DNA from 3 places in the Saccharopolyspora sp. NPDC003752 genome. Region 3 is predicted to be linked to each of the others. Evidence: riboswitches for the same ligand, from Rfam matches in the RefSeq annotation. Region 3 holds a riboswitch; each other region holds the start of a gene.

Region 1 (6,731 bases), on a different contig from region 3:
GACTGCGCGGGGAAGGCCGAGATCACGAGAGCGGGAGCGGACCGTCGTCCGCCCCCGCCCTCGATGGGTGTTCACTCGAGCGTGGCGGCCTGCACGATCGCGTCGCGCAAGGCCGCCCGCAGCCTGCCGACCTCCAGCGGTGACAGCACTGCGGTCTCGCCCGGTGGGGCGATCAGCACGACGTTCTCCTGGTTGACGAACACCGCCATGTCCCGACGTCTGCCGGCGACATCGCGGCAGCTCACATGCCACTGCTTGGTGGGCTCCACGATCCCCAGCCTCCCTGTTGCAGTTCGCGCGCTCTGCCTCCAGCGCGCGGTATTGATCGAGGGACGCGGTTGGGTATGAACCGTGACGGCATATGCCAGCATCATTCGCGGGAGTGGCTCAGAACACATCTCCATCGGGTGGCCTGGAAACTCCGAGTGATCATTCACTCGGACGGCGGTTCCCGGAAAGGCAGAAGTCCGCAGCTCCGTTCGAAGCTGCGGACGTGAGTCGGTGGGCTGGGGCTCAGACCGGGCGGACCACCAGGCCGTTCGCCTCGGCGGTGAAGGTGACCGCCGCTTCTTCGAAGTCGGCGATCGGCAGCTCGTCGCGGACCAGCCGGTGCGGCGCGTCGAAGGCCTCCACCCGGATCTCGCCGGTGCTCAGCGTGCGCTCCGGGAAGTCCACGCCGCCGACCTTGACCTCCAGCTCGCTGCCCTGCACCGCGATGGTCAACCAACCGCCGGGCACCGTCAGCTGCTCGCCGTCGTAGGTCAGGGTGAGCCGGCTGGCGGCGGGGTCCTCGGAGCGGACGGCGACGTGCGAGATCGCGACGTCGCGGTGGCCCGAGTCGCCGGCCAGGGCGATCACGTCCCGCGTGACCTCCTCGGCCGGGCCGTCGCCCGGCTTCGGCGTGAGCACCGGGGCGCGCAGCTCGGCGGCCACCCGGTAGGGCTGCCACGAGCCGGCGCCGATCAGATTGACCACGGCGGTGACGTCGACGTCGGCCAGCAGCCGGGCGCTGCCCGGAGCCGGCGTCACCTCGACGGCGTCGACGTCGCGCCGGTTCAGCAGCTCGCGCAGCGCCTTCGCGCGCTGCCTGCTGTTGCGGTCGAATCCGCGGGTGATCGCCACCGTCCCCGAGCCGGCGGCCGCCACGGCGGCTTCGGTCAGGTCCGCCAGCGGGGCCCAGATCCGGGCGGGATCCTCCGGCCGGGGTTGCCGGCGGGAACGGGCGAAGCTCGGGGCATCGGTCGTGGTTTCCATCATCAACCACTTTAGTCCGCGATGAAGGGTCCCCTTGCCTACCGGTGGGTGCCTTCACGGTGTGAATTCGATCGCTGTGCCGATTCCGCTCGGGTCGCGTGGGCCGATCGGAGCAGGCGGGCGGCTGCGATCGGAGTGGTCCGGCCGCCGAACGGTCTTGTCGCGCGGCGCACCTGGGGCAATGCTGGGGCGATCATCTAGGGGGGGCGGGATGACCGAGGTGCACTTCCCCGAACTCGGGCGCAGGCAGGCCGGTCGCGATCCGGCGCGCGGCGTGCTGGTGTGCTGGCTGGTCGCGGACGGCAGCCGGGTGCGGGTGGGCGACCGGTTGGCGGAGATCAGGGTGGGCGGCGATCGCTGCGGCCGGACGGTCGGCTGGGTTTCCGCGCTGGCCACCGGCACGCTGTGGCACCAGGTGCGGCCCGGCGAGGTGCTCACCGCCGGCGTGGTGGTGGGCCTGATCGACTGAGAGCCGTCCGGGAGGCTGCGGCAGGGCGGCTCTTGCGCTTGGCACCGCTTCGCGGAACTGGTTCGGAAACAGCGAGGCGGGCGTGGTCGCGGGCCGGGCCCGGTTGTTAGGTTGGTGGCAGTGACGCGGGGTGCCCGGCTGCCGGGCTGAGAACAGACCCGTTGAACCTGACCTAGCTCGTACTAGCGGAGGGACGTCATGGTTCCCAATGTGCTGACCATCGCCGGCACCGACCCCAGTGGCGGAGCAGGCGTGCAGGCCGACCTGAAGACCTTCTCGGCGCACGGCGCCTACGGCATGTCCGTGATCACCGCGCTGGTCGCGCAGACGACCACCGGGGTTTCCGAGGTCCACGAGGTGCCGCCGGAGTTCATCACCGCGCAGCTGGTCACGCTGCTCGACGACGTGCGGGTGGACGCGGTCAAGATCGGCATGCTGGCCAATGCCGAGGTGATCCGCGCGGTGGTCGAGGTGCTCGACCGCTACGCGCCGCCGCACGTCGTGCTGGACCCGGTGATGGTCGCCAAGAGCGGGGACCGGCTGCTCGCCCCGGAAGCGGTCGGCGCGCTGCGCGAGGAGCTGCTGCCGCGGGTGGACCTGATCACCCCGAACCTGCCGGAGGCCGCGGACCTGCTGGGCGAGCCGGAGCTCACCGACCCCGCCGACATGCCCGCGCAGGCCGAGCGGCTGGCCGGGCTGGGGGCGAAGCAGGTGCTGCTCAAGGGCGGCCACCTCGACGGCGGGACCAGCGTGGACCTGCTGTACGGCGACGGGATCGCCGAGTTCCTCTCCAGCGAGCGGGTCGCGACCACTAACGACCACGGCACCGGCTGCACGCTGTCGGCCGCGATCGCCGCGCTGCGACCGCAGCGCGGCGACTGGCTCGAAGCGGTGCGCGAGGCCAAGGAGTACCTGACGGAGGCCCTGCGAGCCTCCGACCGGCTCGACGTGGGCCACGGCCACGGCCCAGTCCACCACTTCCACCACTGGTGGTGACCTTTCGGGGTTTCCAAGCTCGTTCTGCGTGGCGGTGCGGGTAGCGGAACCTCAGACGCCGTCTGGACTGTGGGATCCCCGACTTACGTATGTCCAATACGCGGCATCGGGGCTGTCCTCGCCAAGAACCCCTTCGGGGTGGGCACAGTCTGAGAACCCGCGGCGGTGCAAGTTGCGAGCGTGGGCTAAGCGGCTTCGCCGCTTCAAGAACAAGAGCCAAAACCGATTTCCCAAACACCTGTAGAGCCCTGTGCGCAAGGGCTTCCACACGCTACGAGAGGTTCTGATGAGCACGTTGCCCGCTCCGCCCGCCGACGGTTTCTGCGCCAAGGCTTGGGCGCACACCGCCGATCTTCAGCAGGCGATCGTCGAGCACCCGTTCAACGCCGCGCTGACCGACGGCACCCTGGACCGCGACCGCTTCGCGTTCTACATCGTGCAGGACGCGCGCTACCTGGTCGGTTTCGCGCAGGCGCTGGCCGCCGCTGCGACGCGCGCCGACAACGCCGAGGACGCCGCGTTCCTCGCCGGCGCCTCGCAGGGCGCGCTGGTCGAGGAGCGCCGGTTGCACGCCGGGTACGTCGCCGAGTTCGGCCTGTCCGACGCCGAGATCGCCGGGATCGGCACGTCCCCGTCCTGCCTTGCCTACACCTCGTTCCTGCGCGCGAACGCGCTGACCGAGCCGTATCCGGTGCTGTTGGCGGCGATCCTGCCGTGCTTCTGGGTGTACCAGCACGTCGGCACCACGATCCTGGAGGCCACCGGAGGCGCCGAGGGCCACCCGTACCGGGCGTGGATCCAGACCTACGCCGACGACGAGTTCGCCGCGGCCGTGCTGACGGCCCGCGACCTCACCGACCGGGTCGCCGAGGCCGCTGACGACGAGACCCGGCAGCGGATGCTCGAAGCGTTCACCCGGGCCACCGAGTACGAGTGGCTGTTCTGGAACAGCGCCTGGATCAGGGAGGAATGGCCCACCGCGCGCTTCCTCGGATGAGGATTTCCCGGCTCGTCCGCGCAGCGGCGCAAGTTGCGCGGGCGGGCCCGGCGGCGGGCGAAACCCGTTGCGAGGTAGGAAGAATCCGCGCCGACTCGATGTGACCGGGCGCACATGTTGCACCGCTAACGTATCGTGCGGTGCAGCGATGCTCTCTGCGAGACGCCCGTCCGGGCGAGGAGCAAAGCGTGGATTCTTCCACCCGTGGACGGAGTTTCGTCGGCCGTGGGCACTTCTCTTCTGATCGTCTTCGCGGGCATGCTGGTGCCCGTGCTGGCGGCTGCGCCGTTCTACATCGCCGACCGCCGTCGGCAGCGCGAAGACGCAGCCGGCGGCGAGGAGTAGATCAGCGCCCGTAGATCGCCTTCGCGAGTTCTTCCTTGGCCTGCTTCAGTTCTCGCAGCACGTCGGTGGCGAATCCGCCGCTGGTCGGCATGGCCGGGACCCGCAGTCCCTCGCTGAGCGTCCAGCCGGAACCGCGGTCGATCAGCGACCGGTGCTTGTTGGTGTAGTAGCCCGAGTTGATCGACACCGCGACCCCGTGCGCCCCGGCCGCCGCGGCCATCAGGTGCAGGTGGAACCGGCTGGACAGCCAGCGCTGCCCGGCCGCCGCGGGCAGCCCGGCATCCATGATCTCGGCGAACGGGTAGAACCGGGCGCCCGGCAGGTCGTGCTCGACCAGCGCGAAGACCTCGCGGTCCACCCGCGGGATGCCCTCCACGATGCCGACCTGCTCGGGTCGCACGCCCCATTCACTGAGGGTGTCCAGCAGGAATCCGGCCAGCGCGGGCACCGTCACGTCGAGCAGGTCCGACTGCAGGCACACCATGACCTCGCGCAGGTCGTCGTCCCGGTACAGGCCGGGTTCGACGCCGAAGAACATGTCGTCGCCGGTGTGCGAGGCGGCACCGGCCAGCGCCACCGACGGCTCGTCGCGCACGTCGACGACGTCGAACTGCGCGGTGAGGTTGCGCAGCAGCGGCTCCGCTTCGGGCGCGACCGGCCAGAAGCCCTGACCGGTCATCACGGCCCGGCCGCCGGACCGCCGGGTCGCCGCCACCGCGGCCGCGAGCAGGCCGAGGTGGCGCGGCCAGATGCCGTTGACGAACCCGCCGCCGATGATGTGCACCAGGTCGACCCGGGCGGCCAGTTCGATGCCCGCCACCCAGCGCGGCGCCAGCCCCGGGTTGTCGATCGCGTGCTGCACGAACGACGCGACCTCCCACGGGCCGTCGGACGGGGCTTCCCAGCACAGCCGCCAGAACGTGTCGGTGAACCGGGCCCGCGGGTGCAGGTGGCCGAGCAGCACCTCGCTCGGTCCGGGATTGGGGCAGTCGACCCAGATCTCGCTGTCCGGGGCGACGCGCGCCAGGTGCTTCAGCCAGGCCGCGGCGATCAGTTCGTCCCCGTAGTTCGGATGTCCGGTGGTGGCGACGAGGTAGATGGTCGGCGGGTTGGTCAACAGTGGGCTCCAGCCTTCGGGTGCCGAGTCCCTTTCGAACGTAGCAACGAGGCGACCCCGAAGGCCGGGGCGAGTGAGATCTCGCACCCGCCGGCAACCGCTGGTACCAATTAGGTTGGGCTAACTTAACTTGGGAGGCATCTTGACGATTCGATCGCAGGCGAAGGTGGGCACCGACAAGCCGACCCGCTACGCCAAGCAGTTGTCCTCGCACCTCGGCCGGAAGTGCGAGGTTTCCGAGGAACCGGAAGGCATCCGCATCACCCTGCCCGCCGATCGCGGTGCGGGCAGCTGCCTGCTGGTGAGCGAGCCGGACGCGCTCGCCCTGCGCGCCGAGGCGGAGAACGCCGAGGTGCTCGACCGGGTGCAGCACGTGATCGGCCGCCACCTCGAACGGTTCGGTCAGCGCGACGAACTGAAAGTCGACTGGACGAACGACTGAGCATTAACAGCGGCGAGGATCATTCCTTGCTGATCTCGTCGCGGAGCCGGGCCAGCCGCTGGCGGGACCGGTTGAACTTGGCCTCAAAGTGCTTCCCGAACAGGTCGGTCGGCAGCTCCGGGATCTCCACCGGCTCCGCCGTGCGCTGCTGCGGCGCGACCGGCACCGGCTGGGGCTGCTCGGGCTTCGGCTCGGACTCCGCCGGTGCGGCCTGATCGGTGCTCGGCCGCCGGGCGATGACCGTCGGCGAGGCCGACCTGGCCGGGGCGTCCGGCGTGCGCAGCGCGTGTTTGCCCTTCGGTGCGATCGCCGCTTCGGAGACACCGCTCTCGGCGAGACGCCGGTTCGCCCGTTGCAGCAGCGGCCAGAAGATCAGCGTGGCCAAGGCGAAACCGGTGACGAACATCAGCACGAGCAGGTCCACGAGGTGCTCCGATCAGCTCTGCCGGGCGGGTCCGGGGTGCGGGGCGGCGCCGTTGGTGCGCGCCCGCTCGATGGGGATGGTGTAGGTCTGCACGTCCTCGCGCTGTTCCGGCAGTCGGACCGGCTGCTGCTCGACCTGCTCGACCGGCACTTCCTGGGTGATTTGCCTGGTCTCGTCGTCCGCGATGCTCAGCGCCGTGTTCTGGCCGCGCAGGTCGGCCGCGGAGTCGTCCAGCAGCCGGCGGGCGTTGTCCATCGACGCCAGCACCGAGATGCGCATCTCTTCCAGCCGGAGCTGCTTGGTGCGGATCTCCTCCAGCGCGGCCAGCCGCCGCTGCTCGGTTTCGGCGTCCCACTCGCCGCACCGCCGCCGGGTGTCGGCGATCAGGGTGTCGGCCTCTTCCTGGGCCTCCGACATGGTCCGCTTGTACTCGTTGCGGATGTTCTGCCGCAGCCGGTGTTCCCGGGAGCGCAGATCGCTGGCCTTCTGGTCGTGCTCGCGGTGCAGCCGCGCGCGCCTCGATTCGACGTCCGCGACCAGCTCGCTGCACTCGTTGCGCAGCTCGCTCGCGGCCCGCTCGGCTTCGCCGATCAGCTCGCGCGCCTCGGTCTCGGCGGTGCCGCGGATGATCTCGGCCTGCCGCCGCGCCCGATCGCGCAGGGTCTGCACCTCTTCTTCGGCGATCGA
Region 2 (6,731 bases), on a different contig from region 3:
AGGTCGCCGAGGAAGTCGGTGTTCAGGTGGCTCCACACCGGCGAGTACGGCCGCTCCTTGTGGTTGCCGACGCCGGTGTCGACCAGGATCGTCCTGCCCTCGCTGCGCAGCAGCCACGTCTGGATGGCCGACATGCAATCGCCGGTGTGCGGGTCGAGGAAGTCCGGAGCGAGCCAGGGAGCGTTCCAGGCTCCTTCGGGACTCTCCGGGAAGAAGGTGTCCGGCGGCATCTCGACCGGACCGAAGTACTCCACGACCCGGGTGATCGTGACGTCGCCCAGCACGATTTCGCGCATGTTCCCTCCGGGGTGTTCGCTGGTGTTCCGTCCACCGTGCGACCCCGGTGCGCCGACCGGCCAGACCCGCGTTCGCCTACCCCCGGCAGGGTCAGGCTCACCGGCCGGGCGCGGCGGATACTGCGGGTATGGGTGTTCCTGGCTTGCTGGGCGAGTTCCTCCGGGCACGGCGTGCGCGCCTGCGCCCCGACGACGTCGGCCTGCCCGAGTTCCACGAGCGGCGACGCGTGGCGGGGTTGCGGCGGGAAGAACTGGCGCAGCTGGCCGGGGTGAGCGTGTCCTACTACACGCGCCTGGAGCAGGGCCAGTCGGTCAACGCCTCTGACGCGATCCTGGATGCCCTCGCCGGAGCCCTGCGGCTCGACGAGCACGAGCGCGAACACCTCCACCAGCTAGCCGCGCAACGTCCCCGTCCGCAGCGCCGCCCTCCGCTGGAACGGCTCGACCCCTTGACCCGCGACCTGCTGCGGTCGTTCGGGGCCGTGCCCGCGCTGGTCCTCGGCAGGCGGACCGACGTGCTGGCCTGGAACGCGCTCGGCCACGCGCTGCTGGCCGGGCACCTCGACCGAACCGCTCCGGAACGCCCGGCGGACCGGCCGAACCTGGCCCGGATGCTGTTCCTCGACCCGCACACCCGCGACCTCTACGCGGACTGGCAGCGCAAGGCGCGCGCCGCGGTCGGCAACCTCCGGCAGGTCGCGGGGCGGCATCCCGAAGACGCCCTGCTGGCCTCGCTCGTCGGCGAACTGTCCATGAAGAGCCCGGAATTCGCGGCGCTGTGGAGCGATCACCGGGTCAAGCCCTGCGAAGCGGACGAGTACGAGCTGCGCCATCCGCTGGTGGGCCCGCTCGCGGTCGCGCAGCAGATCCTCGTGCCGGCCCGCTCGCCGGAGCAGTCCGTGGTCGTGGTCACGACCGCGGACGGCTCCAGTGCGGAGAATGCGATCAAGCTGCTCGCGATGCGTGCGCGGGATTAGCGCGCGTCTCAGCTCTCCGCGCCGCGGCGGCGGAAGGCACCGATGATCGCGGCCGCGAGGGCTGCCACGACGAACGACGTGAGCGCGGCGCTCATCCACGCCGGGACGGTGAAGCCGAGCGCGTCCCGCAAACCGGTCCACAACTGGCTCCACCAGCCGAGTTCGCCCGGGTTGATCAGCTGGAACGCCGCGAAGCCCAGGAACCAGGCCAGCAGCATGCCCCAGCGGGACGGGGCCTGCGCGGACAGATCGTAGCTGCGACGGCGGCCGTGCAGGAAGTAGTCCACCGCCAGCACGCCGAACATCGGCACGAACACCGAGCCGATCAGCAGCAGGAAGTTCGAGAACTCGGCGATGTCCAGGGTCAGCGCGAGCAGCGTGATCAACGCCCCGATGATCACGCACAGCACCCGGCGGTCGGCGCTGGGCCGCAGGTTCTGGATGGAGACCGCGGTCGAGTAGGTGTTGGCGAAGGACTGGTCGACCTCGCGCAGCACCAGGACGCCGAAGAAGATCACCCCGAGCGGCACCGCGAGCATCGGGTCGAACACCTTGTCCGCATCACCGGCCACCATCGCCAGCCCGATCAGCCCCAGCAGGTAGCAGGCGATCTGGGTGACCGAGTAGCCCACCGTCGCGGCCGTGAACGCGCCGGACACCGACTTCGAGTGCCGCGAGTAGTCCGAGGCGACCGGGATCCAGGACACCGCGACCGCCAGCGCGGCGTCCGCGCCGGGCCAGAAGCCCTGCCAGGAACCGGTGCTCATGTCCGGCAGCGGCTGCCGCAGCAGCTGGACGAAGAAGTACACCATCGCGATCGCCACCGCGATGCTGACGTAGCGGCGCAGCAGGCGCAGCGCGCCGAGCGGGCGCAACGTGAGCACGGTGGTCAGCGCACCGGCCACCAGCACGTACAACCAGTGCGGGCCGCCGCCGAACAACGCCTCCGCGCCCTGCGCGATCACCAGGAGTTCGAAGGTTCCCCAGCCGATCAGCTGCAGGATGTTCAGCACCGTCGGCAGGTACGACAGCTTGGTGCCGAACAGGCCGCGCAGCAGCATCATCGCCGGGGCGCCGGTGCGTGCTCCCGGAACGGCCGCGAGGCCGACCATGATGCTGCCGATCACGGTGCCCACCACGCACGCGGTGACGGCGGCGGCGAACGACAGCTGCGGCACGCCGGCCGGCGCGAGCACGGCCAGCGCGCCGCTGAAGCCGAGCAGGCTCACCCCGAGGTTGCCCCAGAACGCGCCCTGGTCGAGCACGCCGAGCGTCTTCGGTGCCGGTTCGTCCAGGGTGTGCGGAACTTCGGCACGATCGACGTCAAGCGCCATCAACAGCTCCCTACGCCGGCATTATCCGGACAGGTTCTGCGGTCGGTGGCGCTGTGGTGCCACCCTCTCAGCCCGGTGCGCCCGAGCTCCCGCGTGGATTGAGTCGGCGACACCCTACCCCGATCAGGTGACCGATGCCAGCCGGGTCACCGACGGCGGTTGCCGAACAGGCCGCGGGTGATCTCCCGCCCCAGCGCGCTCGCCGCCGAGCGGAAGAACGACCGCACCGCGGGATTGTCCATCGCCTTCTCCAGGAATCCCGACGCTTCCGACCTCTCCGGCGCTCCAGGCTTTTCCGGCACGGCGGCGATCTTCTTCGCCAGGAGTTCGTAGGCGGATTCCCGATCGACGGTCTGCTCGTACTTCCCGTGCAGATCGGATGAAGCGGCGGCGGCTCGCACCGCGTCCTCGCCGATCGCGCCCATCAGCGAGCGGGGCGCGCGGAGCCGCGTCCACGCGACCGGCGTCGGCGCACCGGTCTCGGAGAGCACCGTCACGATCGCCTCGCCGATGCCCAGCGACGTCAGCGCCTCGTCGAGCTCGTAGTGCTCGGTCGTCGGGTAGGTCTTCACCGTGCGCGCCAGGGCCTTCTGGTCGTCCGGGGTGAACGCCCGGATGGCGTGCTGGACCCGGGCGCCCAGCTGGGAGAGCACCGCGTTGGGCAGGTCGGTGGGCAGCTGCGTGCAGAAGAACACGCCCACCGCCTTGGACCGGATCAGCTTGACGGTCTGCTCGATGCGCTCCAGGAACGCCTTGGACGCGTCGCTGAACAGCAAGTGGGCCTCGTCGAAGAAGAACACCAGCTTCGGCCGGTCCAGGTCGCCGGCCTCCGGCAGCTCCTCGAACAGCTCGGCCAGCAGCCACATCAGGAACGTCGAGAACAGCACCGGGTCGGCCTGCACGTCGTCGAGCTCCAGCAGGTTCACCACGCCCCTGCCGTCGACCTGGCGGAGCAGGTCGGCGACCGCCAGCTCCGGCTCGCCGAAGAACTCGTCCCCACCCCGGGCCTCCAAATTGGACAGTGCCCGCAGGATCACGCCCGCGCTGGCGGCCGAGACCCCGCCGATGCCCTTGAGCTCGGCCTTCCCCTCGTCGCTGGTCAGGTACTGGATCACCGAGCGCAGGTCCTTGATGTCCAGCAGCGCGAGCCCGCGCTCGTCGGCCCAGTGGAAGATCAGGCCCAGCGTCGACTCCTGCGTCGCGTTCAGGCCGAGCACCTTCGCCAGCAGCAGCGGCCCGAAGCCGGTCACGGTCGCGCGGATCGGCACGCCCCGGCCGCCGGTGCCCAGCGACAGGAACTGCACGGGGAACGCCGCGGGCCGCCAGTCGTCACCGACCTCGGCGGCGCGGGCCGCCACCTTGCCCCCGCCCTCCCCGGGAGCGGACAGGCCGGAGAGGTCGCCCTTGACGTCGGCCAGCAGCACCGGCACGCCCGCGTCGGACAGCTGTTCGGCCAGCAGCTGAAGCGTCTTCGTCTTGCCCGTGCCGGTCGCGCCCGCCACCAGGCCGTGCCGGTTCATCGTCGCCAGCGGGATCCGCACGGCGGCAGCGGCATCGACCGAGCCGTCGACGACCACCGCGCCGAGCTCCACCGCCGCGCCTTCGGTCGCGTAGCCCGAAGCGATCTCCTGTGCCGCGTTGCCCGCCACCGCGCCCTCCGATCCTCGCCGGTTCCCACCCGCTCGACGCTAAGCCGCCGGGGACCCGCCCGGGCGACGCGCCACCCGGACGAGCGATACCAGCAAGGGCCGGTATTGACCTCGACCTTGGTGTAACTCCTAGCCTCGGGAACATCGGAACACGACGAGGAAAGCGAGAACACCATGCCCGTCCAGCTCAACCACACCATCGTCGCCACGTCCGACAAGGTCGCCCACGCTCGGTTCGTGGCCGACCTGCTCGGCCTCCCGGACCCGGAACCGTTCGGCCCGTTCATGTGCGTCCAGACGAGCAACGACGTCACGCTGGACTACCTGGAGACCGCCGAGAAGATCGTCCCGCAGCACTACGCGTTCCTGGTCAGCGACGAGGAGTTCGACGAGATCTTCGGGCGGATCAAGGCGCAGGAGCTGCCGTACTGGGCCGACCCGGCGCACCAGGAGGCGGGTGAGATCAACACCCGGGACGGCGGCCGCGGCGTCTACTTCGACGACCCCGACGGCCACGTCCTGGAGATCCTCACCAAGCCCTACGGCAGCGGCCGGTAGCAGATTCCCCCTGGTCAAGCACGGAGAGCGCGTTGGGCCGCGGCAGCCGCCCGGCGCGCTCGCGCGCGTGCTCCGGGGGGATGGGATCTTCCGCCGAATCCGGTTAGAGTGTGGTCAGACCACCTGTCCGGACCGTGGCGTTCCCGTCGCCGGGCGGTCGAAGGCGGAGGAAAGGAGCCACCCGTGAGCGTGCCCGAACTCGATCGTCTCCGGCAACGGATCGGCGCGGAGGAGGCCCTCGTGGTGGCGTTCTCCGGCGGTGTCGACTCGGCACTGCTGGCGGCCGTGGCGCACGAGGTGCTCGGTTCGCGGATGCTCGCGGTCACCGCCGTCTCACCCAGCCTCGCCGCCGACGAACGCCGGCAGGCCAAGGAGTTCGCGCGCGGCCTCGGCTTCGCGCACATCGAGGTCTGCACCGACGAGGCCGACCGCCCCGAGTACGCCGCGAACGACGGAAACCGCTGCTACCACTGCAAGTCCGCACTGTTCGACGCGCTGGAGCCGCTAGCGGCCGCCATGGGCGCCGGCATCGCGCTGGGCACCAACCTGGACGACCTAGGCGACCACCGGCCCGGCCAGCAGGCAGCCGCGCAGCGCGGCGTCATCGCGCCGATGGTGGACGCCGGGCTCAGCAAGGAAGCGGTCCGGCGGGCCAGCCGGGAACTCGGACTGTCCACTGCGGACAAACCGGCGGCGGCGTGCCTGGCCTCGCGCGTCGCCTACGGCGACCCGGTGACGCCCGAGGTGCTCGGCCGCATCGAGGAAGCCGAAGCGGCGATCCACCGCCTCGGCTTCGAGGTGTGCCGAGTGCGGGCGCACGGCCAGGGCGCGGTGGCCCGGCTGGAGGTCCCGGCGGCCGACATCGACCGGGCCGCGGCGCGGCGCGAAGAGCTGGACCGCGCGGTGCGCGAGGCCGGTTTCCAGTTCTGCGCGCTGGATCTGGCGGGATTCCGAAGTGGACGGATGAACGTCCTGCTGCCGCTGCTGCCCGCCCGGACCGCCTCATGACCGGGTTCACCGATCTCGGGTACGCGCGGGTCGACACCGACCGGGAATCCCGGCAGGGCCTCCCCGAGGTCGTCTACGCGCCCGGCAAGCAGCCCGCGGAGATCGCCGGCATCGTCGCCGAACTCCTCGCCCGGGGCACCGGGCCGGTGCTGGTGACCCGCGTCGAGGCCGACGTCGCCGCGGCGATCGCGGTGCCCGGTGGCACCTACCACGAGACCGCGCGGCTGCTGGTGTGGCGACCGGCGGCGGCCGGGGCGTTCCGGGTCTGCATCGCCACCGCGGGCACCTCGGACTGGCCGGTGGCCGCCGAAGCCGAGGCGGTGGCGGCCGCGATCGGGCTGTCGACCGAGGTGGTCCGCGACGTCGGCGTGGCCGGGATCCACCGGCTGCTGGCGGCCCGCGACGAGCTCGACCGGGCCGACGCGGTGATCGTGGTGGCGGGCATGGAGGGCGCGCTGGCCAGCGCCGTCGGCGGGCTGGTGGCCTGCCCGGTGATCGCGGTGCCGACGTCCACCGGTTACGGCGCGGCCCTGGAGGGCGTGACGGCGCTGCTGGCCATGCTGACGTCCTGCGCGGCGGGCCTGACCGTGGTCAACATCGATTCCGGGTTCGGCGCCGCGATGGCCGCGCACCGGCTGGCCCAGGTGGTGGCGAAACCGCGATGATCCTCTGGCTCAACCCCGTCACCGGCGTCTCCGGGGACATGCTGCTCGGCGCGCTGCTCGGCCTCGGCGCGCCGCTGGACCGGGTGCGCGCGGCCGTGGCGTCGACCGGGCTGCCGGGCTGGCGGCTGTCCACCGAGCAGGTGCAGGTCAACGGCATCGCGGCGACGAAAGCGGTGGTGGACGTCGACGACACCAGCACCGAACGGCACGCCTCGGAGCTGATCGCGCGAGTCCGGCAGGCCCG
Region 3 (6,731 bases):
CGGCGGATCGTTGCTGGTCAGAGCGGTGGTCAGGCGGTCCTGGATGCCGTTCCACTGCTGGATCTGGTAGTCCACCTTCATGCCCGGGTGGCTCTGCTCGAACTCCTTGTTGAGCTCTTCGATCAGTACGTCGGGCGCCGAGCCGTCCATCAGCCAGACGGTCAGCTTGTTGTCGCTCGCGCCGGTTCCGCCGCCGCAACCAGCGAGGGTCAACGACAGCGCGGCGGCCGCCGCGAGCGCCTTCCAGGTCTTCAACATTCGCCCCTTCCTCCGCGCCGGCGCGGAGCCGCGGGTGCTCGCCATCGGGGCCGGGCACCCGCATATCTTTGGTGTAGACCAATGCGATGAAGATTGTGGCGCGGGGCACGCGATGTCAAGACTTTTCGGCGCTACTGTTCAGGCACGCATAAGGCTGGCTTGATCTTCGGGCGCCGGCTCGCCGCGGCAGCACGTCGCCGCCGCCGGCGTTCGGGCGGCCGACTTTCGGGCATGCTGAGGTATCAGGACTCGGCAGGCCGGCGACTCGACGCCTCGGGGAGCGGAACAACGGCGGCAAGGTTGCGGTGGTAGGAGGAACGATGCTCGAAACGTCCGTGTCCGGTGGGGCGGACTCGCCCGGACGCGCACAACGCGAACCGAAGTACTGGGGGCTCAAGCAGCACCTGTTGGACATGCTCCGATCCCTGCCGCCCGGTGCGCCGATTCCTACCGAACGCTCGCTGGCCGCCGAGTTCGACGTCTCGCGCACCACCGTGCGCCAAGCGCTGGCCGAGCTGACCGTGGAGGGCCGGCTGCTGCGGGTGCAGGGCAAGGGCACCTTCGCGGCGAAGCCGAAGGTCGCCCAGCGGCTGCAGCTGAGCAGCTACACCGAGGACATGCGCGCCCAGGGCCGCCAGCCCACCTCCCGGCTGCTGGAGGTCGTCGAGGAACCGGCCGCGGAGGAGCTGGCCGAGCTGCTCGGGACCAAGCCGAGTTCGACCGTGCTGCGCCTGCGCCGGCTGCGGCTGGCCGACGGCGAGCCGATGGCCATCGAGACCACCCACCTGCCGCTGACCCGGTTCCGCGGGCTGACCACCCGGCTGGAGTCCGGCGGCTCGCTCTACCAGGTGCTCCGCGAGAGCTTCGAGGTCGAGCTGGGGCACGCGGAGGAGACCATCGAGACCGCGCTGGCCAGCCCGGAGGAGGCGGAACTCCTCGGCTCCGACGTCGGCCTCCCGATGCTGCTGCTGTCCCGGCACTCCTTCGACACCGAGGGACGCCCGGTCGAGTGGGTCCGCTCCATCTACCGGGGCGACCGCTACAAGTTCGTCGCCCGCCTCAACCCACCCAACTGAGCCTGTTTCCTGCGGAAGGGCATCCTGGATCGGGGTGCCCTTCGTCGTTGCCGGCCGCGTTACGCGAAGTGGGAGTCCTCACGGTTCGGCAACGATCTGGAGAAAACGCTCGTGCTCGCCCGTTGGACCGTTCAGGGAGAGTGCGTTCAAGAGCGTGGGAGCGATGGGCAGGCAGGAAGAGGTCAAGCGGCAAGAGGAGTCGGACGAGCAGGAGCCGGGCGAGGAGGCCAAGAAGTCCAAGAAGATCGACGTGGCACCGACCCAGGTCGCGGGCGCGGCGCTGGCCTCGGTGACGGCGGCCTTCCTGGGGTCCCGGCTCGGCGTGGCGGGCACCTTGATCGGTGCCGCGCTGACGAGCGTGGTGATCACCGTGGGCGGGGCGCTCTACCAGCGGTCGTTCGACAGCGCGAAGGAGAAGGCGGTGCACGCCGCCGCGAAGGCCTCGGTGCTGAAGCTCCGGCGGACCACCGTCGCGCGCTACGTGTCCAAAGAGGACGAGACCGTCGAGACGACGCGGCGGATCCGCCTGGCGCCCGGAATGCATTGGCCGGGCGGGGAAACCGTCGTAGACGAGGACCGCACGGCGAAGATCGACACCGACGCGGCGACCCGCATGCTGAACGTGGCCGAGGCGGGGGAGGCGACCGAGGTCGTCGCGCCCGCGAAGCCGGCCGCCGACCGGCGCAAGCGCAACGTCCGGTGGGCGATGGTGGCCGCGAGCTGCGCCGGGGTGTTCGCGCTGAGCATGCTGATCGTCACCGGATTCGAAGGAGTGACGGGAAAACCGCTCTCCGGCGGTGACGGCGGCACCACGCTCGGTCAGGTGCTGCAGCGCGACGAGCAGCGCGCGCCCAGCGTCCCGGCCGAGCCGACGAAGCCGCGGGAGACCCCGACCCAGCAGCCGCAGCCGACGACCGAGGTGACGCCGACGCAGCAGCCGACGGTGCAACCGACCGCGGAAACCCCGACGCCCACCCGGGAGCAGCCGACGCAGGCGCCGACCACGGCCGAACGGCCCAGCCAGGCGCCGGAGTCGGGCCGCCTGGAGGTGCCCCTCGAAACCGGCGAGCCGCGTCAGTCTTCTTCTGGGGGATAGGAAATCCAGGCCGAACGCCTCCTGCGCTAGCTCAATCGAGTTGCGCAGGAGGCGTTTTGGGCGAATGGGGCGAAAGGCGGATGTGGGACTGATGTTCTCCTCTGATACTGGATCGGCGACGGGGCGATGAGATCCAGCTCACGAAGAGGGAGACATCAGATGAAGCGCAGACTCGCGGCCCGGGTGGCCGGGACCGTGATGTTGGCGGCGGGAACGGTGGCCGCGTTGACCATGCCCGCCACCGCGACCGAAACCGCGCCGCCCGCGGCAGAAGCGGCGACCCTGCTAGACGCGATGCAGCGCGACTTCGGCCTGGACCGGGACCAGGCCCTCCAGCGCCTCGACCAGGAAGCCGCTGCGGCCCAGGCCGACGAGCGGCTGAGCAGCGCGCTGGGCAGCACCTACGGCGGGTCCTACTTCGACCCGGCGCTCGGCAAGCTCGTCGTCGGCGTCACCGACCAGGCCCGCTTCGACGAGGTGCGCGCGGCCGGCGCCGAGCCGAAGCTCGTCATCTACAGCATCGAGCAGCTCAACGGGGTCGTCGAAGGCCTCAACCTGCGCAGTTCGATCGCCCCGAAGGGCGTCTCCGGCTGGTACGTCGACGGCAAGGTGAACTCCGTCGTCGTCACCACCAGGCCGGGCACCGCCCCCGACGCGGCGCGGTTCGTGCACACCTCCGGGGTCATCACGGATGCGGTGCGCGTCACCGAATCGCTGGAGAACCCCCGCACCTACGCCGATGTCATCGGCGGCAACGCCTACTACATCGGCAGTGGCTCCCGCTGCTCCGTCGGATTCTCGGTGCAGGGCGGATTCGTGACCGCCGGGCACTGCGGCAGCGTCGGCGACTCCACTTCGCAGCCCACCGGCCGGTTCGAGGGCTCGTCGTTCCCGGGCAACGACTACGCCTGGGTCCGGGTCGGCTCCGCCGACACCCCGCGCCCGCTGGTGAACCGGTACGACGGCAGCACCGTCGGCGTCGCGGGCTCCACCGAGTCCGCCGTGGGCGCGTCCATCTGCCGCTCCGGCTCCACCACTGGCTGGCACTGCGGTTCGGTGCAGGCCAAGAACCAGACCGTGCAGTACCCGCAGGGCACGGTGACCGGCCTGACCCGCACCAACGTCTGCGCCGAGCCCGGCGACTCGGGCGGCTCCTGGCTGTCCGGTAGCCAGGCCCAGGGCGTGACCTCCGGCGGTTCGGGCAACTGCAGCTCCGGCGGCACGACCTACTTCCAGCCGGTGAACGAGATCCTGCAGGCCTACGGCTTGACCCTGCTCACCCAGTAAGCGCCACCAGACCGGCCCCCGGCACCCGGCCGGGGGCCGCGTCGCGTCCGGGGAGGGCGATTTCGCGCGAAATCGTCACCTGCCAGGCGTGGCGAACGGCGACTTCGCGCGAAATCGCCCAGCCGTCGAGCGTTACGGCAGGCGGTCGCGGAGCTCGCGGGCCGCGGCGCGCGGGTCCTCGGCCTCCGTGATCGCGCGGACCACGACGACCCGCTCCGCGCCGGCCTTGAGGGCCTGGTCCAGGTTGTCCGGGCCGATGCCGCCGATCGCGAACCACGGCCGGCCGTGGCCGCGGTGCTCCGCGGCGTGCTCCACCAGCTCCAGCCCGGCCGCCGAGCGGCCCGGCTTGGTCGGCGTCGTCCACACCGGGCCGGTGCAGAAGTAGTCCACGCCGGGCTCGATCGCGGCGGCGTCCGCCTGCACCACGTCGTGCGTCGACCGGCCGATCGCGACGTGCTCGCCGACGATGCGCCGGGCGATCTCCACCGGCAGGTCGTCCTGCCCGAGGTGCAGGATGTCGGCCTCGGCGGCCATCGCGACATCGGCGCGGTCGTTGACCGCGAGCAGCGCGCCGTGCCGCAGGCACGCCTCGGCCAGCACCTCCAGCGCCGCCAGCTCGTGGCGGGCCTCCAGCGGGGCGCCGTTCGGGTTCTTGTCCCGCAGCTGGATGATGTCGACCCCGCCGGCCAAGGCGGCGTCCGCGAACTCCGCGAGATCACCGCGCTCGGCGCGCGCGTCGGTGCACAGGTACAGCCGCGCCTCGTCGAGGCGAGCGCGGATGCCGAAGCCGTCCAATCCAGGCATGCCCCACAGGGTAGCTCCCCGCGACGCGGTCGCCGGATCGCGTGAACGCGGGCACCGACGCGTTCCCACTCGGCGCCCGAAGTTTGTGAAAGTTGCTCGACCTCACCCCTGACGTGGCGATCCTCGCCGGGTACGGTGGTTGGCGGTGAGCACGGGAGCCCGGGTGCCGGGCTGAGAGGGGGCGTTGGCCCCGACCGTCGAACCTGATCCGGGTCATGCCGGCGCAGGGAGCGTGGAGTGTCTGAAGAACGGAACAAACGCGTCGTCGTCGTAGGCGGCGGCGTGATCGGCATGTCCGTGGCGTGGCGCGCAGCCGCCGCCGGGCATCATGTGCAACTCGTCGACGCCGAACCGGCGTCCGGGGCTTCGAACGTGGCCGGCGGAATGCTGGCGCCGCTCGCCGAGGCGTGGCCCGGCGAGGAGGAACTGCTGGAGCTGGGCGCGGCGTCGCTGCGGCTGTGGCCGGAGTTCGCCGACGAACTCGCCCGGGCCTCGGGCCTGCCGTCGGGGCTGCGCCGCGAGGGAACCCTGGTCGTCGGCGTCGACAGCGCGGACCGCGCGGAGCTCGACAACCTGGTCGAGTACCTCGCGCGGCTCGGCCGCGCCGTCACCCGCCTGACCGGTCGGGAGGTGCGGCGGCTCGAACCATCGCTGGGCCCGGCGGTGCGCGGCGGGCTCGAAGTGCCGGGCGATCTCGCGGTCGACAACCGCCTCGCGCTGGCCGCGTTGCGCGCGGCCGCGACCGCGGCGGGCGTCGAGTTCGTCGCGGCGAACGCGAAGCGCGTCCGGCCCGGCGCGGTGGAGCTCGAAGGTTCCACTGTGGACTGCGATGTCGCGGTGATCTCGGCGGGCGTGCATTCGGGCGCGCTGCATCCCGCGCTGCGGGACCGGATCCGGCCGGTGAAGGGCGAAATCCTCCGCCTGCGCGCGCGGAGCACGGCGCTGCCGCCGCCGAGCCGGACGATCCGCGGCCCGGTGCGCGGTCGGCAGACCTACCTGGTGCCGCGCGACGACGGCGGCCTGGTGCTCGGCGCCACCCAGTACGAGGTGGGGTTCGACACCGAGGTCACCGTGGGCGGGGTGCGGGACCTGATCGCCGACGCCGAGCGGCTGATGCCGGGCATCGCCGAATACCGGCTGGTCGAGGCCGCGGCCGGGCTGCGCCCGAGCACCGACGACAACCTGCCGGTGCTCGGCTGGCTGGAACCCGGTGTCCTGGCGGCCACCGGGCACCACCGCGGCGGCTTCCTGCTCGCCCCGGTGACGGTCGAGGCGGTGCTCGCGCTGCTGCGCGACGAGGAACCCGCCGTCGAGATCAAGGCCGCCGATCCGAGCCGATGGGGAGGACACCAGTGCACGTCGTGATCAACGGGGAGACCCGGCAGGTCGCCGCCGACGCAACGCTCGCGGCGGTGCTGCGGGAGTTCGGGGTGCCCGAGCGGGGCGTGGCCGTGGCGCTGGACGGCGCCGTGGTGCCGCGCGCCCTGTGGCCGGGGACCGCGCTGCGCCCCGATGCCGCGATCGAGGTCCTCACCGCAGTGCAGGGCGGCTGACGCCCCGCTGGCACGAATCCCCTTGCAAGGCAACAGAAGCACGCCGGATCCCGCGCTACCCGGATTCGGTGGACCCGTTGTTAGGAGAGTCATGGACGACCCGTTGGTGATCGCCGGCCGCGAGTTCGGTTCGCGGCTGATCACCGGGACCGGAGGGGCGACGAACCTCGCGGTCCTGGAGCGCGCGCTGATCGCGTCCGGAACCGAGCTGACGACCGTGGCGATGCGCCGGGCCGACGCCGGCGGCGGCACCGGGGTGCTCGACCTGCTGCGCAAGCTCGGCATCGAAGCGCTGCCGAACACGGCGGGCTGCCGGACCGCGGCGGAGGCCGTGCTGACCGCGCAGCTGGCGCGGGAGGCGCTGGAGACGAACTGGGTCAAGCTGGAGGTCGTCGCCGACGAGGACACCCTGCTGCCCGACCCGGTGGAGCTGCTCGACGCCGCGGAACAGCTGGTCGACCAGGGCTTCGTGGTGCTGGCCTACACCAACGACGACCCGGTGCTGGCGCTGAAGCTGGAGGAGACCGGCTGCGCCGCGGTGATGCCGCTCGGCTCGCCGATCGGCACCGGCCTGGGCATCCGGAACCCGCACAACATCGAGATGATCGTCTCCCGCGCGTCGGTGCCGATCGTGCTGGACGCGGGCATCGGCACGGC

What was found. A riboswitch is a leader RNA that binds a small molecule or an ion and turns the genes downstream of it on or off. The one in region 3 is predicted to bind thiamine pyrophosphate.
Region 1: linked by a shared signal. The riboswitch ahead of thiD (bifunctional hydroxymethylpyrimidine kinase/phosphomethylpyrimidine kinase) and the one ahead of thiO (glycine oxidase ThiO) in region 3 are both predicted to bind thiamine pyrophosphate.
Region 2: linked by a shared signal. The riboswitch ahead of ACWEV3_RS07795 (purine-cytosine permease family protein) and the one ahead of thiO (glycine oxidase ThiO) in region 3 are both predicted to bind thiamine pyrophosphate.

The regions. Positions count from the first base shown of each region.
Region 1 is NZ_JBSGJZ010000001.1:580,996-587,726, reverse strand. Features, by position in the region: gene ACWEV3_RS02810 (hypothetical protein) at 72-269, opposite strand; gene ACWEV3_RS02805 (hypothetical protein) at 514-1,254, opposite strand; gene ACWEV3_RS02800 (hypothetical protein) at 1,466-1,723, shown strand; TPP riboswitch at 1,840-1,934, shown strand; gene thiD (bifunctional hydroxymethylpyrimidine kinase/phosphomethylpyrimidine kinase) at 1,922-2,719, shown strand; gene tenA (thiaminase II) at 3,006-3,716, shown strand; gene ACWEV3_RS02785 (polysaccharide pyruvyl transferase family protein) at 4,063-5,178, opposite strand; gene ACWEV3_RS02780 (DUF2218 domain-containing protein) at 5,321-5,620, shown strand; gene ACWEV3_RS02775 (hypothetical protein) at 5,640-6,044, opposite strand; gene ACWEV3_RS02770 (hypothetical protein) at 6,057-6,731, opposite strand, start outside.
Region 2 is NZ_JBSGJZ010000004.1:222,241-228,971, reverse strand. Features, by position in the region: gene ACWEV3_RS07805 (MBL fold metallo-hydrolase) at 1-296, opposite strand, end outside; gene ACWEV3_RS07800 (helix-turn-helix transcriptional regulator) at 425-1,273, shown strand; gene ACWEV3_RS07795 (purine-cytosine permease family protein) at 1,282-2,607, opposite strand; TPP riboswitch at 2,598-2,710, opposite strand; gene ACWEV3_RS07790 (helicase HerA-like domain-containing protein) at 2,754-4,256, opposite strand; gene ACWEV3_RS07785 (VOC family protein) at 4,431-4,814, shown strand; gene larE (ATP-dependent sacrificial sulfur transferase LarE) at 4,998-5,822, shown strand; gene larB (nickel pincer cofactor biosynthesis protein LarB) at 5,819-6,487, shown strand; gene larC (nickel pincer cofactor biosynthesis protein LarC) at 6,484-6,731, shown strand, end outside.
Region 3 is NZ_JBSGJZ010000026.1:81,058-87,788, forward strand. Features, by position in the region: gene ACWEV3_RS28920 (sugar ABC transporter substrate-binding protein) at 1-255, opposite strand, end outside; gene ACWEV3_RS28925 (GntR family transcriptional regulator) at 579-1,334, shown strand; gene ACWEV3_RS28930 (hypothetical protein) at 1,498-2,430, shown strand; gene ACWEV3_RS28935 (S1 family peptidase) at 2,590-3,717, shown strand; gene thiE (thiamine phosphate synthase) at 3,850-4,521, opposite strand; TPP riboswitch at 4,663-4,768, shown strand; partial or broken gene thiO (glycine oxidase ThiO) at 4,756-5,886, shown strand; gene thiS (sulfur carrier protein ThiS) at 5,874-6,074, shown strand; gene thiG (thiazole synthase) at 6,166-6,731, shown strand, end outside.